DNA from 4 places in the Lysinibacillus sp. NPDC056232 genome. Region 1 is predicted to be linked to each of the others. Evidence: riboswitches for the same ligand, from Rfam matches in the RefSeq annotation. Region 1 holds a riboswitch; each other region holds the start of a gene.
What was found. Region 1 has a riboswitch for thiamine pyrophosphate ahead of thiW (energy coupling factor transporter S component ThiW). Riboswitches for the same ligand answer to the same signal wherever they lie in the genome.

Region 1 (4,676 bases):
AGCAATATATTAGTGAAAAATTTCAAATGAAATCCAGAGAAGTCGGGATCATGATGGCGGTAAAAGAAAAAAAACTTAGCCAAATTCAAATAGGACAGATGCTAAAGTTGGATAAAAACAGTGTCCGCTTTTTTATCGATGATCTAGAAAGAAGAGATTATGTTTATAGGGAGAAAAATCAAGAAAATAGAAGAGAGAATTTAATAGGCCTTACGGAGCAGGGTGAAAATTTGGTAGAACAATTAATGAAGACCCTTGCAATTTCTGAGAATGAAGTTTTAAACGTACTTTCATTGGAAGAAAAAGAGCAATTGAAAAACATTTTGACAAAAGTATATGAAAATCGTGAATAGGGTTTAACTTTTTTCAGCAACCTGCTGAAAGAAGTTAAAGCCTCCGGATGCAATTATGCCGAGGCATAATTGATAACCTTATCAATAAAAAAGAAAGAGTGATGAGAAATGAAAGCTGTAGAGGTTATGAAGGAGTATTTAAGAAGAGCACAAGAAGAGGGCCAAGATTTATCCGATATGTATGCAGATCATGGAGAATTGAAAAATTTTAAAGGGGAAGTTTTTAAAGGAAGAAAAGAAATACAGAACTTTTACATGTCACCTATGCCGAAAGGCTTTAAATTAACGATCCAAAATATTGAAGGCGATGATATAGAATGTAGCGCAATTGTTTCAACAACTTGGGATGGTTTACCAAACCCAGTGATTCTGGAAGAGAAGCTGATTCTTGAAAATGAAAAAATAAAATCATTTATGATGAATCCAAAATAAAAGGAGAAGGTAGCTATGTCATTAAATCCTAATAAAAATCCTCTTCCTACGCCTGAAAGAGACACGAAATATTGGATTGGCGTAGTATCTCTTAATCATGTTCAAAAAGGGGTTGAGGGAGGATTCGGCCAGTTATGTCATGGTAAAGAGAGACCTTTGAAACGAATGCAAAAAGGAGATTGGATCATTTATTATTCTCCTAAAAACAGTCTAGATGGTAACGAGCCTGTAAGAGCATTTACCGCAATTGGAAGGATAAAGGACGAGCGAATATACGAGTTCCAAATGGCAGAAAATTTTATTCCTTTTAGAAGAGATATAGACTTTTATAAAGAGGCAAAGGCTGTACCAATAAAAAGGATCTTAGATTATTTAGAATTTGTAGAAGATACATCGAAATATGGCTATAAATTCAGGTTTGGTCATTTTGAAATAAGTAAAAAAGATTTTTTATTAATTGCTCATGAAATGGGATTACCATTGAAGTATGGATGAATTTGGTTGGACAAAAAACGTTACTTTCTTAATTAATTATCATTAAGAAGTAACGTTTTTAAATATTATTTAAGCAGAGTGTTTAGGTTAGTTACAAATACAGTCTTACGCAAATTGCTAGCAATGACAATGCCTAACATAGCACCAATAGTACTTGAGGTTAAAAAGGCTGGCATGAAAAATAAAGAAGCAACGGATGTTCCCATTACTAAATGCGCGTAAGGTACTGCAATGAGAGAGGCAATAATACCTGTTCCAAACATTTCACCGACACCTGCTAGCCATTGCTTGCCGCTGTATTTATAGGCAAGAGCTGCACATAAAGCACCAATGACACTGCCAGGTATAGCTAATAATGAGCCTGTGCCTGTTAAAATACGAATAATAGCTGTGACAAAGGCGACCATAACAGTAGGCACTGGTCCAAGAATGATAGCGCCAATAACATTTATAGCATGCTGTACAGGATAGGCACGCGCAATTCCCATTGGTATGGATACGAAGGTAGAACCTGCTACGGCAATTGCTACTAATAAGGCCATGATTGTTAATTTTCGAATTGACATAATCTCCACTCCTTTTTAGTATTTTAGTGAATTGCTGATAAACCAGACAAAAAAGCCGCTTCCTTAAAACAATAGGAAGCGGCCTTGCATTTAATAGTAAAAAGCAAGTGTCGACACTTCCCTCCGCTAGTGTGAACTAGATCAGGTTCAAAGGGTCCGTATATGATAATATACGTCTCAGCCTTTTAAAGACTCCCCTAGTGGTAATTAATAGAACTTTTGGTTTTTCACATATTAATGTAGCATACTACTAAAAATAGTCAATAACTTTTCAGACTATTTAGTATCAGGATGCATAAGATGTGGTGCTTTTTTCATTGTCCAAATAAGGGCAAGGAAGAAACAAGCCATTAAAATAATAGACCCGAATATATAAGGACTGTTCATATTCCAATCGAATAATATACCTGCTAAAGCTGGACCAATCATATTACCAAGACTCATATAAGCATTGTTTAGACCAGCTGCATAGCCCTGTTCATTCTCAGCAAGCTTTGAAATCAATGTGTTGACAGCTGGGCGAATCAATGTCGTAGCTGTAGAGAAGATTGTCGCTACAATTAAAATAAGTGCAAAACCAGATGCGAATAATATTAAGAAAATCGAAACGGCTGCAATAAATAAATTGACTAACACTACTTTCATTTCGCCGAAGCGATTAAACAGCGGTGTAATAACAAACATCTGTACAACAACACCAAAAGCGCCGCCCATAACTAAAATAATAGCGATATCAGTAGGTGTGTAATTAAACTTCTCTGTCACAAATAATGATAATGTTGTTTGGAAGTTAGCAATCCCAAAAGAGAATACAAGCATGATGATTAGCATGACAAAATAAGGCATTCGGACTGAACGGGCCATCTGTTTTGCAAGATTATCCTGCTTCTGCGCTTTTTTCGCAGTGTTTGGTTTTGTAGCAGGTAATAAAAAGAACGATAAAATAGCTGCTAAGATAGCTGCACATCCAGCAGTATAGAATGGAAAATGCAAACTAACTTTTGAGAGGAATCCACCGATACCTGGTCCGATCATGAAACCCAAGGACATTGCTGCCCCTAGCATACCCATACCTTTTCCTCGTTCCTCATACGTTGTGACATCTGCCACAAAAGCCATTATAGGAGGAGCTACAAATGCAGAACCAAGACCACCTAAAAAGCGTGCCAAGAAGAGCATCCATACATCTGTAGAAAGCCCGAAACCAATTTGTGCAAGTCCTGTTACGATAAGACCGAAAATAATGAGATTTTTTCGACCGTATTGATCCGAAAGATTCCCAGCGATTGGAGAAAATACGAATTGTGCAAAGGCGAACGTTGCAATCAACATACCAAGTACTTGTCCTGCAGCACCAAATAGTTTTAAATAATCAGGCATGACAGGAATAATAATTCCGATACTCCCCATTGCGATAAACATATTAAACATTAAAATATACAAAGCCGCCTTGTTAGACTTCTGCTGGGTCATCGAATACCCCTTTCTTTAATCAAATATACTACAGTCTACCACAAGGTTTGTACGTTTACTATTGACTATAAGTCTGAGATTTACTAGTAAAGTTATAGGGATTCTTTTATTTAACATAAATACGACCTGCTAGTTTTTCCACAGAAGTTTACCTCCAGCTAAACGAAAAAAGCTGTTCTCAACGTTTGTAACGTGAGAACAGCTATAAGTGGGTTAAAATGGTTTATCGAATACTCATTTTAAATTCTAAAAACAGCTCATTGTATTTGCCTAAGTAATCAGGGCCTAAGTTCGTATAAACTTCCAATGTTTTGCGTTGTTCTTCTGAAGGATAGAAGCGCTGATCAGATACAACTTCCTTATCCATTAACTTCATCGCTGCAGTATTAGGGGTAGAGTAGCCTACATAATCAGCGTTTTTAGCACCTGATTCAGCTTTTAGCATAAAATTAATGAAGGCATGTGCACCGTCTATATTTTTTGACGTTTTTGGGATGACCATATTGTCAAACCATAAGTTTGAGCCTTCCTTTGGTACAGCAAAGTCTAAATCTTCATTTTCCGACAACATGTCAGCTGCTTGACCAGACCAAGTGAGTGCTACAGTAGCTTCATTATTAACCATCAGCGGTGTAATTTCATCTCCAATAATGGCTTTAACATTTGGCGCTAATGTGATTAGTTTATCAGTAGCTTTACGTAGCTCCTGGTTATTTAAAGAGTTGAGTGAGTAGCCAAGACTGTTTAAGCCCATGCCAATTACCTCACGTGCACCGTCTACTAAAAAGACTTTACGTTTTAATGAAGGATCCCATAAGTCCTTCCAAGATGAGAAGTCTAGGTTTCCAACGAGCTTTGGATTATAGACAATACCGACTGTTCCCCAGAAATATGGAACAGAATATTTATTGTCGTCATCAAATGGTAAATCTAAAAAATAAGGATCGATATTTTTTAAATTAGGGATTTTCGTTTTATCTAAAGGAATAAGTAAGTTTTCTTCCTTCATTTTTTCAATCATATATTCAGAAGGGACTGCAATATCGTAAGCCGTACCACCTTGTTGAATTTTTGTCATCATTGCTTCATTTGAATCAAATGTCTCATAAATGACGTGAATGCCTGTTTCTTTTTCAAATTGCTTTAGTAAATCCGGGTCAATATATTCTCCCCAGTTAAAGATAGTTAACGTATCTTTACCACTTTTCCCACCACCAGCACTTAGGGCGTCAGCAGCATAGAATAAAAGGGCGGAAACGACAAGTATGGCGATTGTTGCTTGAATTAATTGCTTCATTGAGTTCCCCCCGTTCTTTTACTAGCGCGGCTTGTAATGAAGTAATAGCCAACTACGACG
Region 2 (4,676 bases), on a different contig from region 1:
CAGAAAACGGCTCATCTAAGCATAAGATGGGCTTATCACTAACAATGGCACGAATAAAAGATACACGCTGTTGCATACCCCCTGACAGCTCATTGGGATACGCATTTTCAAACGCTGCAAGCCCTACTTTGTCTAACCATTCCTTGGCCAAGTTCACGTTTGGTTTTCCATGAAGCTCCTCGACCATCGTGACATTTTCTACTATCGTACGCCATGGTAATAAACACGGCTGCTGAGGCATATAGCCAATCGTCCCTCTTTTTTGCTGGATATCTGTATCGTTTAATAAAATGGCACCCTTATCAATAGAAGAAACACCGCCAATTAATTGAAAGAGTGTACTTTTTCCACTGCCTGACGGACCAATAATCGCCACAAATTCCCCGTCCTTCACCTCAAAAGATAAATTACGGATGACAGGAAGAGCATCAAAGGATTTATCAATGTTTTGAATGCTTAGCATGCTGTCTTCTCCCCTTCACAACAAATTTTTCTAAAAGTCGAATAGCACTAAATAATAGTAAACTTAAACATACGATGGCAAAAATCGCTACAAATACTCGATCCGTTCGAAATGAAGATTGTGCTAATGTCATATAAACACCAATCCCCATTTTCGCACCTAGCCATTCCGCAATGACAGCCCCCATGACGCTATAGGTTGCCGCAATCTTTATGCCTGAAAAAATCGCTGGATACGCATAAGGCCATTCAAGCTTCCAAAAGGTTTGTGCTTTCGTTGCACCAATCATCTCAAAATAATGCTTCAGCTCAGGCGAAGTTTGACGAAAGCCATCCATTGCCGAAATAACAATAGGGAAAAAGCACACAAGACAAATAATAATGAGCTTTGGCAATAAACCGAAGCCAAACCAAATGATTAATAACGGTGCTAGGACAAGTATTGGGACATTCTGCGACATAATGAGAATAGGATAAAATAGCTCCCTGACAAACGTAAAACGATGTAATAGCACAGCAACCGTTAGCCCAAATGATATCCCGATGGCAAGACCTAGAAGTGCTAATTGAACAGTCGCTAAAGCATGTGGCACAAACGTCTCATACGATTGAAAACCTTCTTTCAAAATGGCACTCGGTGCAGGCAAAAGCCAATGTGGAGTATCAGCAAAACGGACAATTAGTTCCCATATGAATAAGAGGAAGGCGATAAAAATTATCGTCCTTCCTTGTTTGAAAGCTTGCTTCATCACTGGTATTTCTCCGTCAATGTACCCATTGTAATACCAGATGGCTGATATAAAATTTTCACTTGCGTGATGACATTGATCGCGCCCAGCTCAATCATCTTGTCATTCATTTTTTCAATGATTTGTAGCAAAATCGATAGTTCACCCTCCATTGTCGTTTCTAGTGGGTGAACTTCATATTTAACTCCTGAAGCGTCGATAACCGCAATCGCTGCATCGACATATGGGATCACATCCTCATATTTTTCAGTTTTCGGTATAATTTGTACACTTATTAATGAGTTTGCCATATTACTTTGTCTCCTTTTTCGGTAAAAAGTCGTTTGTAAATGCTTGTTCTGCGTTAAATTCGCCCTCTAAAACTTTGTTGTCGGCCATCCATTTCGCGTAATTTTCCCAGACAGCTAGCTTTTGCTCGCCCCATTGTGCAGCGTCGTCTTGATACTTATCTGCTAGCCATTCCTGACTTTTATGCACAAGGTTCTTATCTAAATCAGGTACCGCTTCTAGTAAAATATCAGCTGCTTCATTTGGATGATTTATCGCATATTCATAGCCCTTTGCTGCAGCAGCGACAAATGCTTTGACCGTCTCAGGATCATCCTTAATCATTTTTTCATTTGTAGCAAGTACAGGTGTGTAATAATCTAACTGCTCGCTATAATCTGTTAAATAAAGCATGTTTAGCTTTTCGCCACGAAGTTCTGCTTCAATACCTGTCCATGCATAATAAATCCACGCAAAATCAATATCTTTTTTCATCATTGTGAAGAAATCTAAATCACCAGCATTGACGATATCTAACTTATTAATATCCGCATTTTTTGTTTGCATAAGTGATTGTAGTACAGCCTTTTCAAGTGGTGCACCCCAGCCACCGTATGTTTTACCTTCAAAATCCTTTGGTGACGAAATGCCTTTCGATGCAATAGATGCGAAGCCAGAAGTATTATGTTGAATAATCGCTGCAATCGATACTAAAGGTACATCCTGCACACGAGCCTGTGTAATTCCTTCCTGATAACTTACGCCAAACTGAGCCTTCCCAGATGCCACAAGCTGATCTGCACCGGTTTCGCCAGGTAATAAAATATCAACATCTAAGCCCTGATCCTTAAAGTAGCCAAGCTTTTCCGCTACATATAAACCGGTATGATTTGTATTCGGTGTCCAATCAAGAACGACTGATACTTTCGTTAACCCTTTAGCATCCTTTTTAGCCTCTTTTTCGCTACAACCCACTAATGTTAAAAGTGCAGCCATCAGGATCAATAACCATTTTTTCATGTTGAATCCTCCAAGTAAGTAGTGTGAAAGTGTTCATGAATGAATGTCTTTACCAGCAGAAACCGTTCACGGTCTGTTTACACGTAAGGTATGTGCATGCAACAAAAGTCTGAAAACATAAAAAAACGCCCAGGATTCCTCCCAGACGTTTTACAATCAGTATCAAAAACTTTCTTTTTTTGAATAGATGTTCCCTACGCTGGTACGAGCCAAATCAGGTTCAAAGGGTCAGCGTCTATCGGACACAATCTCAGCTGGCAACTACCAGCCCCCCTACATTCTTTCCATATGAACTTTTCGTGATTATTATACCCATATCTATCACGAAATGACAAGTGGCTGTTTACCGATAGCGCTGAATTATTATTAAACAGCCACACCAAAGCACAAAGCTGATTGGTTTCAATTTACTAAAAAAGCCCAGCTCTCAAAAGGAGCTGGGCTAGAAAACTAATTTTACTTTTCTTCTTTTTTGACCGTGAACACATGTGAAATGGCACCGTCAGCAGCTATATCTACTTTAAAGGAGCCGTTGGAGTGTCGATCTGCTCGCGTTAATGCTTGTACGTCAAGAATCTCTTGCACGCCTTTTTCCGTCTCGATCGTTAGCTGTTCCCCACCAGTTACCTTAACTACAGCCACGATACGATGTGGGTTCGCTTTTAACTCTGTTAATACTTTTAAGCCGCGTTTTGCACGACTAGCCAGCTCTACCTCGGCTACATTCATTTTCTTCACCGCACCGCGCTGCGTGACAATCGCCACATAGGCCGTGTCATTTGGCGGTAAAACATTGATACCGACTAATGCTTCTCCGTCTTTCAGCGTAATCCCTTTGACGCCGCCCGTTTTCACACCCGTTACTGGTAATTCCTCCATTGGGAAACGAATAGCATAGGCAGTATCTGTCGTTAACATTAGTTCTACCTCGTCCGTCACGATACCTGCAAAAATCATTTCATCTCCCGACTTGACATTCATCGTTTTTATCGGTTTCGAATAGCGTGTTACAGCATAATCTGCTACAGATGAGCGTTTAATTTGTCCATCTTTCGTAGCCGTTAAAATATACGTATTAGCCTGTTCGAATGTCTCAAAACCGTATACAGCAATAATAGATTCATCTTCTCCGGTCGGCACAATACTTGAAATATGCTGACCAAGATCCTTCCAACGAATATCTGGTAGCTCATGGACAGGCTGATAAATATAATTGCCTCGGTTTGTGAATAGCAATAGATGATGCTGCGTATTTAAATTTTCTTCATATAACAAATAATCGGAATCCTTCATCGCAAAATCCTGACCATTCGAAGCTGCATGTGAACGTGTAGATGTACGCTTAATATAGCCATCCTTTGTGACAGTCACTACGACCTCTTCACTTGGGACAAGGACATCTAACGTAATTTTGATTTCTTCAATTTCTTGTTCGATTTTTGAACGACGTGGCTCTGCAAAGCGCTTTTTAATGTCAAGTAGTTCCTGTTTAATAACACGTACAAGCTTTGCTTCACTATTAAGAATACCTTCAAGCTTGGCGATCAGTTTATTTAGTTCATCCTGTTCATGGCGAAGCTCTGTAATATCTGTATTCGTTAATCGGTATAATTGCAAGCTAACGATTGCCTCTGATTGTACTTCTGTAAAGTCAAATTTCACCTGTAAATTCGTTTTCGCATCTCGTTTATCATTAGACGAACGAATCGTTGCAATAACTTCATCTAAAATAGAAAGCGCCTTTATCAAGCCATCAACGATATGCGAACGATCTTTAGCTCTTTGTAAATCATAAATGGAGCGGTTCGTCACAACTTCCTTTTGATGGACAATATAAGAATCCAGTAACAATGGCAATGTCATCATTGTCGGACGACGATTATGGATAGCGATCATATTAAAATTATAGGCTACTTGTAAATCAGTTGTTTTGAACAAGTATTGTAAAATCCCTTGTCCTGGAACATCTTTTTTCAGTTCAATGACAACACGTAGGCCGGTACGATCCGATTCATCGCGAATTTCTGCAATTCCTTCAAGTCGTTTATCTACGCGTTGCTCATCGATTTTCTTCACAAGATTTGCTTTATTGACATCATACGGTAATTCCGTAATAACGATTTGCTCTTTGCCACCTTTAATTGGCTCCACGGCTGCTTGAGCGCGGACGATAATTTT
Region 3 (4,676 bases), on a different contig from region 1:
TCCATAACCATCTCGTACTTGTAAATTAAAGACCTCTGAAAATACTTTTATCACTTCACTATTTAAAGGTTCACCCGCTGATACAGCCTGACGTATTGTACTTAAATTGAAATCTCGTAAATTTTCAAGCCCCGCCATAAATCGATATTCGGTTGGCGTGCAGCACAGAATATTAACATTGAATTTTTCAATCAGTGCAAGGTATGTTGCCGCATCAAAGTGACCTTTGTAAACAAATGCTGTTGCACCACTTCCTAAAGTAGCGAGGAACGGACTCCAAATCCATTTTTGCCAGCCTGGAGCTGCTGTAGCCCAAACAATGTCACCTTCTTGAACACCTAACCAATTTGGTGCAGTAGTTCGTAAGTGTGCGTAACCCCAGCTATGAGTATGTACTGCTGCCTTTGGATTGCCTGTTGTACCACTTGTATATGCTAAAAATGCAATGTCTGTACTCTTAGTTGGTGTAGAATTAAAATAGCTCTTTGATTGGCTTTGCATTTTTTCAAGCAATGGCTGCCAAGGTTCATGTGCATGTCCAATGACAAATTGCTGTATTTCTTGTAAATTTTCAACACTATCAAATTGTTCAATATAAGGCTCAAATGCAACAACTCCTTTTGCATCGGCATGGTTGATTCGATATTCAATATCTTTAGATCTCAGCATTTCCGAACTAGGTATAATGGTTAAACCTGCCTTTAAGGCCGCAATATACACGATATATGCTTCCACTGATCTCGGTACCATGACTAAAATAACATCACCTTTTTTTAAACCTTGAGATGTAAATACATGTGCTGCCTGATTCGCCTTTTCAAGTAAAGCTGTATATGTAATGTACTGAATTTCCCCGTTTTCGCTATAAACTAACAATGCATTTTTTGTAGAATCCTGTGCATATTTTTCAATTTCCTCTGAAATGTTATACCATTCTGGTGCGATTAAATCTTCTCTTTTCATGGCAAATGCCCCCTTTTGTACGCTCATTATAAAACTCAATTTTTATCTTTTTCAATGAAATTCACTCTAATTCATTAAAGTGGTGACAACTATCATGTTCTGCTATATGGCATCAGTCACGTATTGGTTCTATCTATTTCAACTTGGCGTAATCGTCGCTTTCGCACAGAAAAGAATTGTTGCTGCATGAAGATTCAAAAATCCTTATTGAACCCGAATGAATAATATGGTACATTTTGTTCAACTAAAAGCATAATTGCAGGGGGACTCATTTAGAGTTGAGAAGGTAAAACCTGACCCTTTGAACCTGTTAGTTAATACTGACGTAGGGAGCAATTCACATCAAATTACTGATGAAAGGCTCTTTTATGTGTTTTTTGCACGAAAAAGAGCCTTTTTTGCACGCTTACGTCCATCCAACGAGGAGGACTTACATTGATATTTCAAACGATCCGTAAACAAAATCCACTTATTCATTGCATTACTAATTATGTTGTGGCTAATTTTCAAGCAAATGGCTTATTAGCAATAGGCGCTTCTCCAGTTATGGCTGATGATGGTCATGAGGTTGAAGAAATGGTCACAATCGCCTCAGGCTTATTGATAAATATCGGTACCCTTAATGAGCGAATGAAAGAATCAATGTTACTTGCAGGGAAAAAAGCAAATGCTCTTGGCATTCCCGTTATTTTAGATCCTGTAGCTGCAGGTGCAACATCTTACCGGAAACAAACGGTACAGCAATTACTAAAGGAAATTAAATTTGCGGCAATTCGTTGCAATATCGGAGAGCTTGCGGCAATTGCCAATGTAGACTGGCAACAAAAAGGCGTAGATAGTGGTAGTGGTTCAATTTCTGTAGAAGTGGAGGCACAGAAAATAGCTCAACAATACAATTGTATTGTTATTGTGACCGGTGAAAAGGATTTTATTACTGATGGCAAACATCAGCAATGGGTTACAGGTGGAAATTCTCAAATGACAGAAGTTACTGGAACAGGTTGCTTATTGAGTGCAATATGTTGTGCCTCCTACACCGCAGGAGATAAACCATTTGACCAATTGCTAGAAACATTATTGTTTTATAAAAAATTGGCAGAAAAAGCAGCTTCTTCCACTCCATTCATTGGCGATTTTCAAATTGCTGTATTAAATGAACTACACCGCCTTTCCAAGGATGGTGAAAAATGATGGATATTGTAACGACAATTGCTGGTTCAGATAGTGGCGGCGGTGCAGGCATACAGGCTGATTTAAAAACATTTCAGGAATTAAAGGTGTTTGGAACGTCTGTTATTACAGCTTTAACAGCCCAGAATACATTGGGTGTTTCGGGTGTCTTGCCAATTGATGTGAGCTTTATTGAAAAACAACTTAAAGCGCTAATCGAGGATTTTTCAATTAGTGCTATTAAAACAGGAATGCTGTTTTCCTCCGAAATAATCCAATCAATTGCACATATTTTAGCCGAAGTAAATATTCCACTTATTGTAGATCCTGTTATGATTGCAAAAGGTGGCGAAAGCTTATTACAGCAAGAAGCAATTGAGGCATTACGAAGTTATTTGCTACCTTTAGCAACAATTGTAACGCCAAACATCCCAGAGGCTGAAACCCTTTCTGGAAGGAAAATCAATTCTTTAGCAGATATTAAAGAAGTAGCTCAGATCTTATTACAAACAGGCGTTCAATGCGTCGTTATGAAAGGCGGTCATTTAGAGGGTAAATGTTATGCTACTGATTATGTATTTTTTCAAGATGGTCGATCATTTTCCATGCAGTCTACTCGTATTGCAACAAAAAATACGCATGGTACAGGCTGTACGTTTTCCGCAGCATTAACTGCTTTTCTTGGTATTGGGCTACCTTTAGAAAAAGCGATTGAGGAAGCTAAAAAATTTATTCAATTAGCAATCACTCATGATTTATCTATTGGTAATGGCCATGGACCAACAAATCATTTTGCTTATCAAAACTATAAGGATTCCTGCGAGGTGATCATTCATGAAACGTAACGATCTACAGCTCTATTTTATTATGGGTACAGGTAATGTTTTAAATCAGGAGCCAATAAACGTTTTAGAGAAAGCTCTCCAATCTGGAATTACTATGTTTCAATACCGTGAAAAGGGGCCGAATACACTAACTGGACTAGCCTATGTAAATTTTGCTCGTAAATGTCAAAAGCTCTGTCAACAGTATCATATTCCGTTTATCGTCAATGATGATGTAGAGTTAGCTATAAAACTTAGAGCAGATGGTGTTCATATTGGCCAAGAAGATTTTCCTGTGTCGATGGTACGTGAAAAAATTGGCAACATGATTCTAGGTGTTTCTGTTCATTCAGAAGCTGAATTACAAACTGCTCTACAATATGGTGCGGACTATGTTGGAATTGGTCCAATTTTTTCAACCGCTTCTAAAAGCGACGCCAAACCACCTAGTGGAACTGATTTTTTACAACAAGTTCGCAGACAATACCCGGAGCTCCCTATCGTTGCAATTGGAGGCATAAACTGCTCGAATGCACATGCTGTATTTAAAGCAGGTGCGGATGGAATAGCAGTTATTTCCGCAATTTGCGAAAGTAAGGATATTTCAAATACAGTCTCTATATTTAAATCATTTGTAGGATAAAGTGAAACTTTAATCAGTGGGGCGTTTTTACCCCACTGATTATTAGTCTTCACCAATCGGGTTTTTACGGGCAGTTAACTCCACCTATTTCTTTGCTCTCATTGAATTGAATTGAAATGGGAGGACCTAACGTTTCTCTTTTGATATAGATAAATTACTGCCCGTTAATACGGGATAAAAAATAAAGAATTTAAACAAACTAAAACCAGTGCCTTTTACGGTCACTGGTTTTAATTTTAATAATTACTGTTTAAGCAATTATTGGTTGTTGTTTGGCATACCTTTTAATTGTGATTCAGCCATTTGTACAAGACGTTTAGTGATTTCACCGCCAACGGAACCGTTAGCACGAGCTGAAGCGTCAGCTCCTAATTGAACACCAAATTCTTGTGCAATTTCGTATTTCATTTGATCTAGAGCTTGCTCTACACCAGGTACTGCAAGTTTGTTTGAACTGCGATTTGTTGAAGTCATGTGTCTCTCACCTCCTTGTGAATATAGAATGTGCGATATTAGATTTTTAATACAAAAATTTTATAGGTAAATTGTACCTCAGAAGGAAGTAGACTAAAAAAAGCCGACTCAAATGGATTTTTGAGTCGGCTCTTACGGAATCGCAAGTTTCTTCTATAGAAGATCCGCAAATTTATCGGCTTCTTGTTCTTTTTTCGGGAAAATATAGACTTCACGGTTTTTCACTGCTCGTTCGATTAGTTCATCAAAATCCGAGAAGCTTTCGTAATGCTCAACCTTTTCAAGCTTTGGCTTTGTTTTTGGACTTGCAGGAGTAAAAATTGTACAGCAGTCTTCAAATGGCTGGATAGACGTTTCGTATGTGCCTATTTTCTCTGCAATATCGATAATTTCTAATTTATCTGATGAGATTAATGGACGTAAAATTGGTGTGTTCGTTACGGCATTAATAGCTGTTAGACTTTCAAGAGTTTGACTCGCTACTTGACCAAGACTCTCACCTGTAACAATAGCTAGTGCACCAATTTCTTCACGTACTTTATCAGCAACTTTTAGCATCATACGACGAGTTGTTGTCATCGATACATTAGAAGGTACTTTTT
Region 4 (4,676 bases), on a different contig from region 1:
TGCTGAACAACAACAACGCCTATTCGAAAATACTGCTAATGATATGGCGCCAGTTGAAGAGTTCATCAAACGCCGTCATATCCTTCACTGCTATCTAGCTGATCCAGCATATGGTGAAGGTGTAGCAAAAGCTATGGGTCTTTCATTAGAAGGTATAGATCTTTCAAACCCATACGAAAAACAAGCAACAAACGTTTAACTTTTCATTATTATTGATATCCAATCCAACTTTGTACTCCATGTGAAGGGCAACTTCACATGGATTTTTTTTATCTTAATGACCAAAAAAGGCTTGTGTCTGGTAGACACAAGCCCGCTCTAATAATTATTGATAAATCTGACTGCCTGCCTTTTTAAATTCCTTCGCCTTCTCCTGCATACCTTGGTGAATCGCTTCAGTCGTATTTAAGTCTTTTTCTTTTGCATAAGTACGAATATCCTGTGAGATTCTCATACTACAAAACTTAGGTCCACACATTGAACAGAAGTGCGCAGTTTTTGCCCCTTCTGCAGGCAATGTTTCATCATGGTATTCGACTGCACGCTCTGGATCTAACGAAAGATTGAATTGATCGCGCCAGCGGAATTCAAATCGCGCCTTAGATAGTGCATCGTCACGCTTCTGTGCTCCCGGATGCCCTTTCGCTAAATCTGCAGCGTGTGCAGCAATTTTATACGTAATAACCCCTACGCGAACATCCTCACGATTGGGTAAGCCGAGATGCTCTTTAGGCGTCACATAACATAACATTGCCGTACCATACCAACCGATCATCGCAGCACCGATGGCCGATGTAATATGGTCATAGCCAGGAGCAATATCTGTTGTCAGTGGCCCTAAAGTATAGAAAGGAGCTTCCTTACACACCTCTAACTGTTTGTCCATATTTTCTTTAATAAGATGCATCGGCACATGCCCTGGTCCTTCTACCATCACTTGTACATCATGCTCCCAGGCAATTTGCGTTAATTCCCCTAGCGTTTCCAGCTCCGCAAACTGAGCCTCATCATTTGCATCTGCAATAGAACCCGGACGTAAACCATCACCTAAAGAGAAAGCAACATCATAGGCTTTCATAATTTCACAGATTTCTTCAAAATGAGTATATAAGAAGCTCTCTTGATGGTGATATAAACACCACTGCGCCATAATCGAGCCTCCTCGAGACACTATGCCTGTTACACGATTAGCCGTTAATGGCACATAGCGTAGTAATACCCCTGCATGAATCGTGAAGTAATCAACACCTTGCTCTGCCTGTTCGATTAACGTATCACGATACACTTCCCACGTTAAATCCTCTGCCACACCATTTACTTTTTCTAGCGCTTGATAAATCGGCACCGTTCCTACTGGCACCGCGGCATTACGGATAATCCATTCACGTGTCGTATGAATATGCTTACCAGTAGATAAATCCATAATGTTATCAGCACCCCAGCGTGTAGCCCACGTCATTTTTTCTACCTCTTCTGCAATAGAGGATGACACCGCTGAATTGCCAATATTGGCGTTAATTTTTACGTGGAAGTTACGTCCAATAATCATCGGCTCTGCCTCAGGGTGATTAATATTAGATGGCAAAATAGCACGTCCTGCCGCGATCTCTGAGCGCACAAATTCTGGGTCCATATTTTCGCGTATCGCTACAAATTCCATTTCTGGAGTAATAATTCCCTTTCGTGCATAGTGAAGCTGTGTTACATTTTTACCTTTCTTCGCGCGTAAAGGCTTTCTAGATAATTCCGGAAAAACATTTTCATTCATTCGCGGATCATCAGCTTTACGGAATCCATTATCTTCTGGCTTGATAGTACGACCTTCGTATTCTTCAACGTCACCGCGTTCTTTGATCCATGCACTACATAAAGCTGGCAATCCTTTCGTAATATCCACCTTATACGCAGGATCAGTGTACGGGCCACTCGTATCATAAACACGTACTGGCGCGTTTTCTTCTTCACCAAAGCTTCCTGTCGTTGGACTTAGAGCAATCTCACGCATTGCCACTAAAATATCTGGTCGAGAACCTTCTACGTAAACTTTTTTACTTCCTTCAAAACTAGACATAATCGTAATATTCTTGTCGCTAACTTTTGTCATAAACTACTTCGCTCCCTTTTACATTTATACAAGGACCGAATCTAGCTCACCCCACAAAAACAAAAAGCCGAATCCAAAAAAATTTGGATCCGGCTAAGAATGTAAAGGTATATTATTGCAAATAACATAGAGTGCAATAATGGTTAACTTTCCCACGCTGGTATGAGCCAGATCAGGTCCAAAGGGTCAAGAAACCTCTAAGCGTTTCCCTCTCAGCCTGACTCATCAGACTCCCCTAGTTAGTACTTATTAAGTTTGATGCTAGTGTAGCAGATATTGCTAATAGATGGAAGCTTCATTTGATTATTTTTGGATTATCATCATAACATGTGGTTGATTTCCGTTCCGGCTGGGCGCTTTGTTGCTGTCGCTTCGCTTTCGCACAGATAAAACATTTGCCGCTAACGCTTCGCTTTCGCGCAGAGCAGAGCTTCCTGGGGGCGTCCGATGAGCCGCTTCACTCGCGTTGCTCGCTCCAGGGTCTCGGGCCAACATGATGTTGGTCACGAAGGCGTTATCACAGGACGTGATGGTTTTAGCCTTCGTTCCTCTATTGCTAATCCCCAAGGAGTCGCCCAGCCTCCACTCCAATCAACTTCTATACATGGATATGTTTTTAACAAATATAAATCCCTAGCTTTTAATTCAGAAGAAAAGCTCCTAACTCCTGAAAAGCTTTCTACCCTATCTTTTATACTGTATAGCACCCAACTGTTAGGTAAACAACAGTTCCGCTACATAAATGACAATCGTCACTGTAATACAGCTCACAATCGTTGAAAATAATACTGTTTGTGCAGCAGTTGCCGATTCTACGTCATATTCTAATGCCAGACTAGAGCTATTTCGCGAAGTCGGGAACGAACTAGCTATAAAAAGGGATTGTGCCACGACACCGTCAAGACCAAGCGCAAAAATGATAAGCAAAGCTACGGCTGGCCCTATGATTAGTCGTGTAAAACAGCTAATGTATACCATCTTATTGAACATGGATTTGATTTCAAGCTGTGATAGTTGTGCCCCTAAAGTTATTAATGCTACAGCGATAAAGCCATCTGCCACATGGTCTATCGGAATTTTTACGAACTGCGGAATAGGAATATTAAAATAGTTCATAGTAACGCCAATAATAAGTGCATGAATAATAGGCATTTTGAGGAAGTCCTTCAAAATTGACATGCCTGATTTTGTTGAAGAAATTAAATTGTACAAGCCGTAAGTATACGTCGTCATATTTTGAAAAATAACGAGAATAACCTGAATCGCTACCCCAATTGGCTGGGTCACGAAAATCATTTGCGCAACTGGAATACCGTAGTTGCCTGAATTAATGAGGACAACGCTATTTTTAAACACCGCAGCCTCTGTTTTTACTAAACCGAGCCCCTTTGTTAGAAAGTGACTAAGCATCATTTGGCTTCCAATAAAGAGTAGAATAAAAAACGCAACTTCCCCAAGCACAGACAGCTCAATACTCGTTTCATATAAATTCACAAAAACAGCTGCTGGCATAAAGCAATATGTAATAAGTTGAGATAGCGCCTTTAAATTAAAACGAAATTTCCTTTGTAAAACTGCGCCAAGTACTAGAAGCACTAAAATCGGAGCTACAATTTGAAAGAAAATCATGCCGAGATACATCATAGCGATGTCCCCCTTTCCTCTCCTATAGTAGTGCTGTTTGTATGCTTGGTCAATGTACCTCACCGTTAACTCATCACTCATAATAAGGTATTTTTTCTGACCACACGAAACTCATTAGGTGTCTTTAATATCGTTAAAATTAAATAGTAAAGGTAATCCTTTTGAATATTGTGGAGCTTTAAATAAGGGTGATTTCCGTCCCAAGCCATCCAGTTTTGCACAAAAAATCTGCCACCCCGCTTTTAGATTTACTGAGATAATTTAGGTTTTTTTGATACCGAAAGAGGGACTATGACTTTATGTAATAAATAGTAAATTACAAACCAACGGTACTAAATAAGGTAAATATATGATATATTACCCAATAAATACAATGATCGGGGTGACTAAAATGAAGAATAAAGTATTAACTACTTTTATGGCTACTGCTATTACAGCAACCTTAGTGCTGCCAGTGTCAACTGCAAATGCCGCTTCTAATGATTCATCTTTAAACCACTCAATTCACATGGATGGGCAGGTAGCTGCAGCCAAAGCAAAGGGGCAAAGTGTGACCATTACCAATATTACTAATGATAAAGTACGTACATCCATTGGCCAATTTAACATTAGTAAGTCATTAAAGCCCCTCTTAAAAGCATCTAATAATGCTGCGTTGGCAAATGCTGAAGCTACTATAGTCGTAAAGAACGGGGAAATTACAAGTATTTCATCGCTAACACTAACTAAAGCTGGAACAAAAAATAAAGCGGTAGATTTTGATGGCGGTGATGCGCAAATTGATGGAAGCCTAACTGTAAATGCTGATTATGTAAAAGTTCAAAATGTCACTATTAAAGATGAGCTTATTGTCACTAATCGTGTAAAGAAGGCAATTACAATTGATGACGTTACTATTGGGGATACAATTACTTTTAGACCTTTATTG

Region 2: linked by a shared signal. The riboswitch ahead of ACFCYJ_RS02885 (ABC transporter substrate-binding protein) and the one ahead of thiW (energy coupling factor transporter S component ThiW) in region 1 are both predicted to bind thiamine pyrophosphate.
Region 3: linked by a shared signal. The riboswitch ahead of thiM (hydroxyethylthiazole kinase) and the one ahead of thiW (energy coupling factor transporter S component ThiW) in region 1 are both predicted to bind thiamine pyrophosphate.
Region 4: linked by a shared signal. The riboswitch ahead of thiC (phosphomethylpyrimidine synthase ThiC) and the one ahead of thiW (energy coupling factor transporter S component ThiW) in region 1 are both predicted to bind thiamine pyrophosphate.

Annotation. Positions count from the first base shown of each region.
Region 1 covers NZ_JBHJTF010000007.1:32,607-37,282, forward strand. The annotation lists gene ACFCYJ_RS07490 (MarR family winged helix-turn-helix transcriptional regulator) at 1-353, shown strand, start outside; gene ACFCYJ_RS07495 (hypothetical protein) at 462-785, shown strand; gene ACFCYJ_RS07500 (EVE domain-containing protein) at 801-1,280, shown strand; gene thiW (energy coupling factor transporter S component ThiW) at 1,346-1,846, opposite strand; TPP riboswitch at 1,948-2,055, opposite strand; gene ACFCYJ_RS07510 (MFS transporter) at 2,123-3,319, opposite strand; gene ACFCYJ_RS07515 (ABC transporter substrate-binding protein) at 3,543-4,616, opposite strand; gene ACFCYJ_RS07520 (ABC transporter permease) at 4,613-4,676, opposite strand, start outside.
Region 2 covers NZ_JBHJTF010000002.1:165,002-169,677, forward strand. The annotation lists gene ACFCYJ_RS02870 (ABC transporter ATP-binding protein) at 1-463, opposite strand, end outside; gene ACFCYJ_RS02875 (ABC transporter permease) at 441-1,211, opposite strand; gene ACFCYJ_RS02880 (thiamine-binding protein) at 1,211-1,501, opposite strand; gene ACFCYJ_RS02885 (ABC transporter substrate-binding protein) at 1,503-2,498, opposite strand; TPP riboswitch at 2,673-2,783, opposite strand; gene parC (DNA topoisomerase IV subunit A) at 2,955-4,676, opposite strand, start outside.
Region 3 covers NZ_JBHJTF010000024.1:63,310-67,985, forward strand. The annotation lists gene mbcS (acyl-CoA synthetase MbcS) at 1-963, opposite strand, end outside; TPP riboswitch at 1,214-1,312, shown strand; gene thiM (hydroxyethylthiazole kinase) at 1,399-2,154, shown strand; gene thiD (bifunctional hydroxymethylpyrimidine kinase/phosphomethylpyrimidine kinase) at 2,154-2,978, shown strand; gene thiE (thiamine phosphate synthase) at 2,968-3,600, shown strand; gene ACFCYJ_RS17345 (alpha/beta-type small acid-soluble spore protein) at 3,859-4,074, opposite strand; gene thiI (tRNA uracil 4-sulfurtransferase ThiI) at 4,228-4,676, opposite strand, start outside.
Region 4 covers NZ_JBHJTF010000015.1:16,779-21,454, forward strand. The annotation lists gene ACFCYJ_RS12920 (catalase) at 1-199, shown strand, start outside; gene thiC (phosphomethylpyrimidine synthase ThiC) at 326-2,104, opposite strand; TPP riboswitch at 2,237-2,351, opposite strand; gene ACFCYJ_RS12930 (hypothetical protein) at 2,408-2,671, opposite strand; gene ACFCYJ_RS12935 (AEC family transporter) at 2,819-3,748, opposite strand; gene ACFCYJ_RS12940 (S-layer protein) at 4,140-4,676, shown strand, end outside.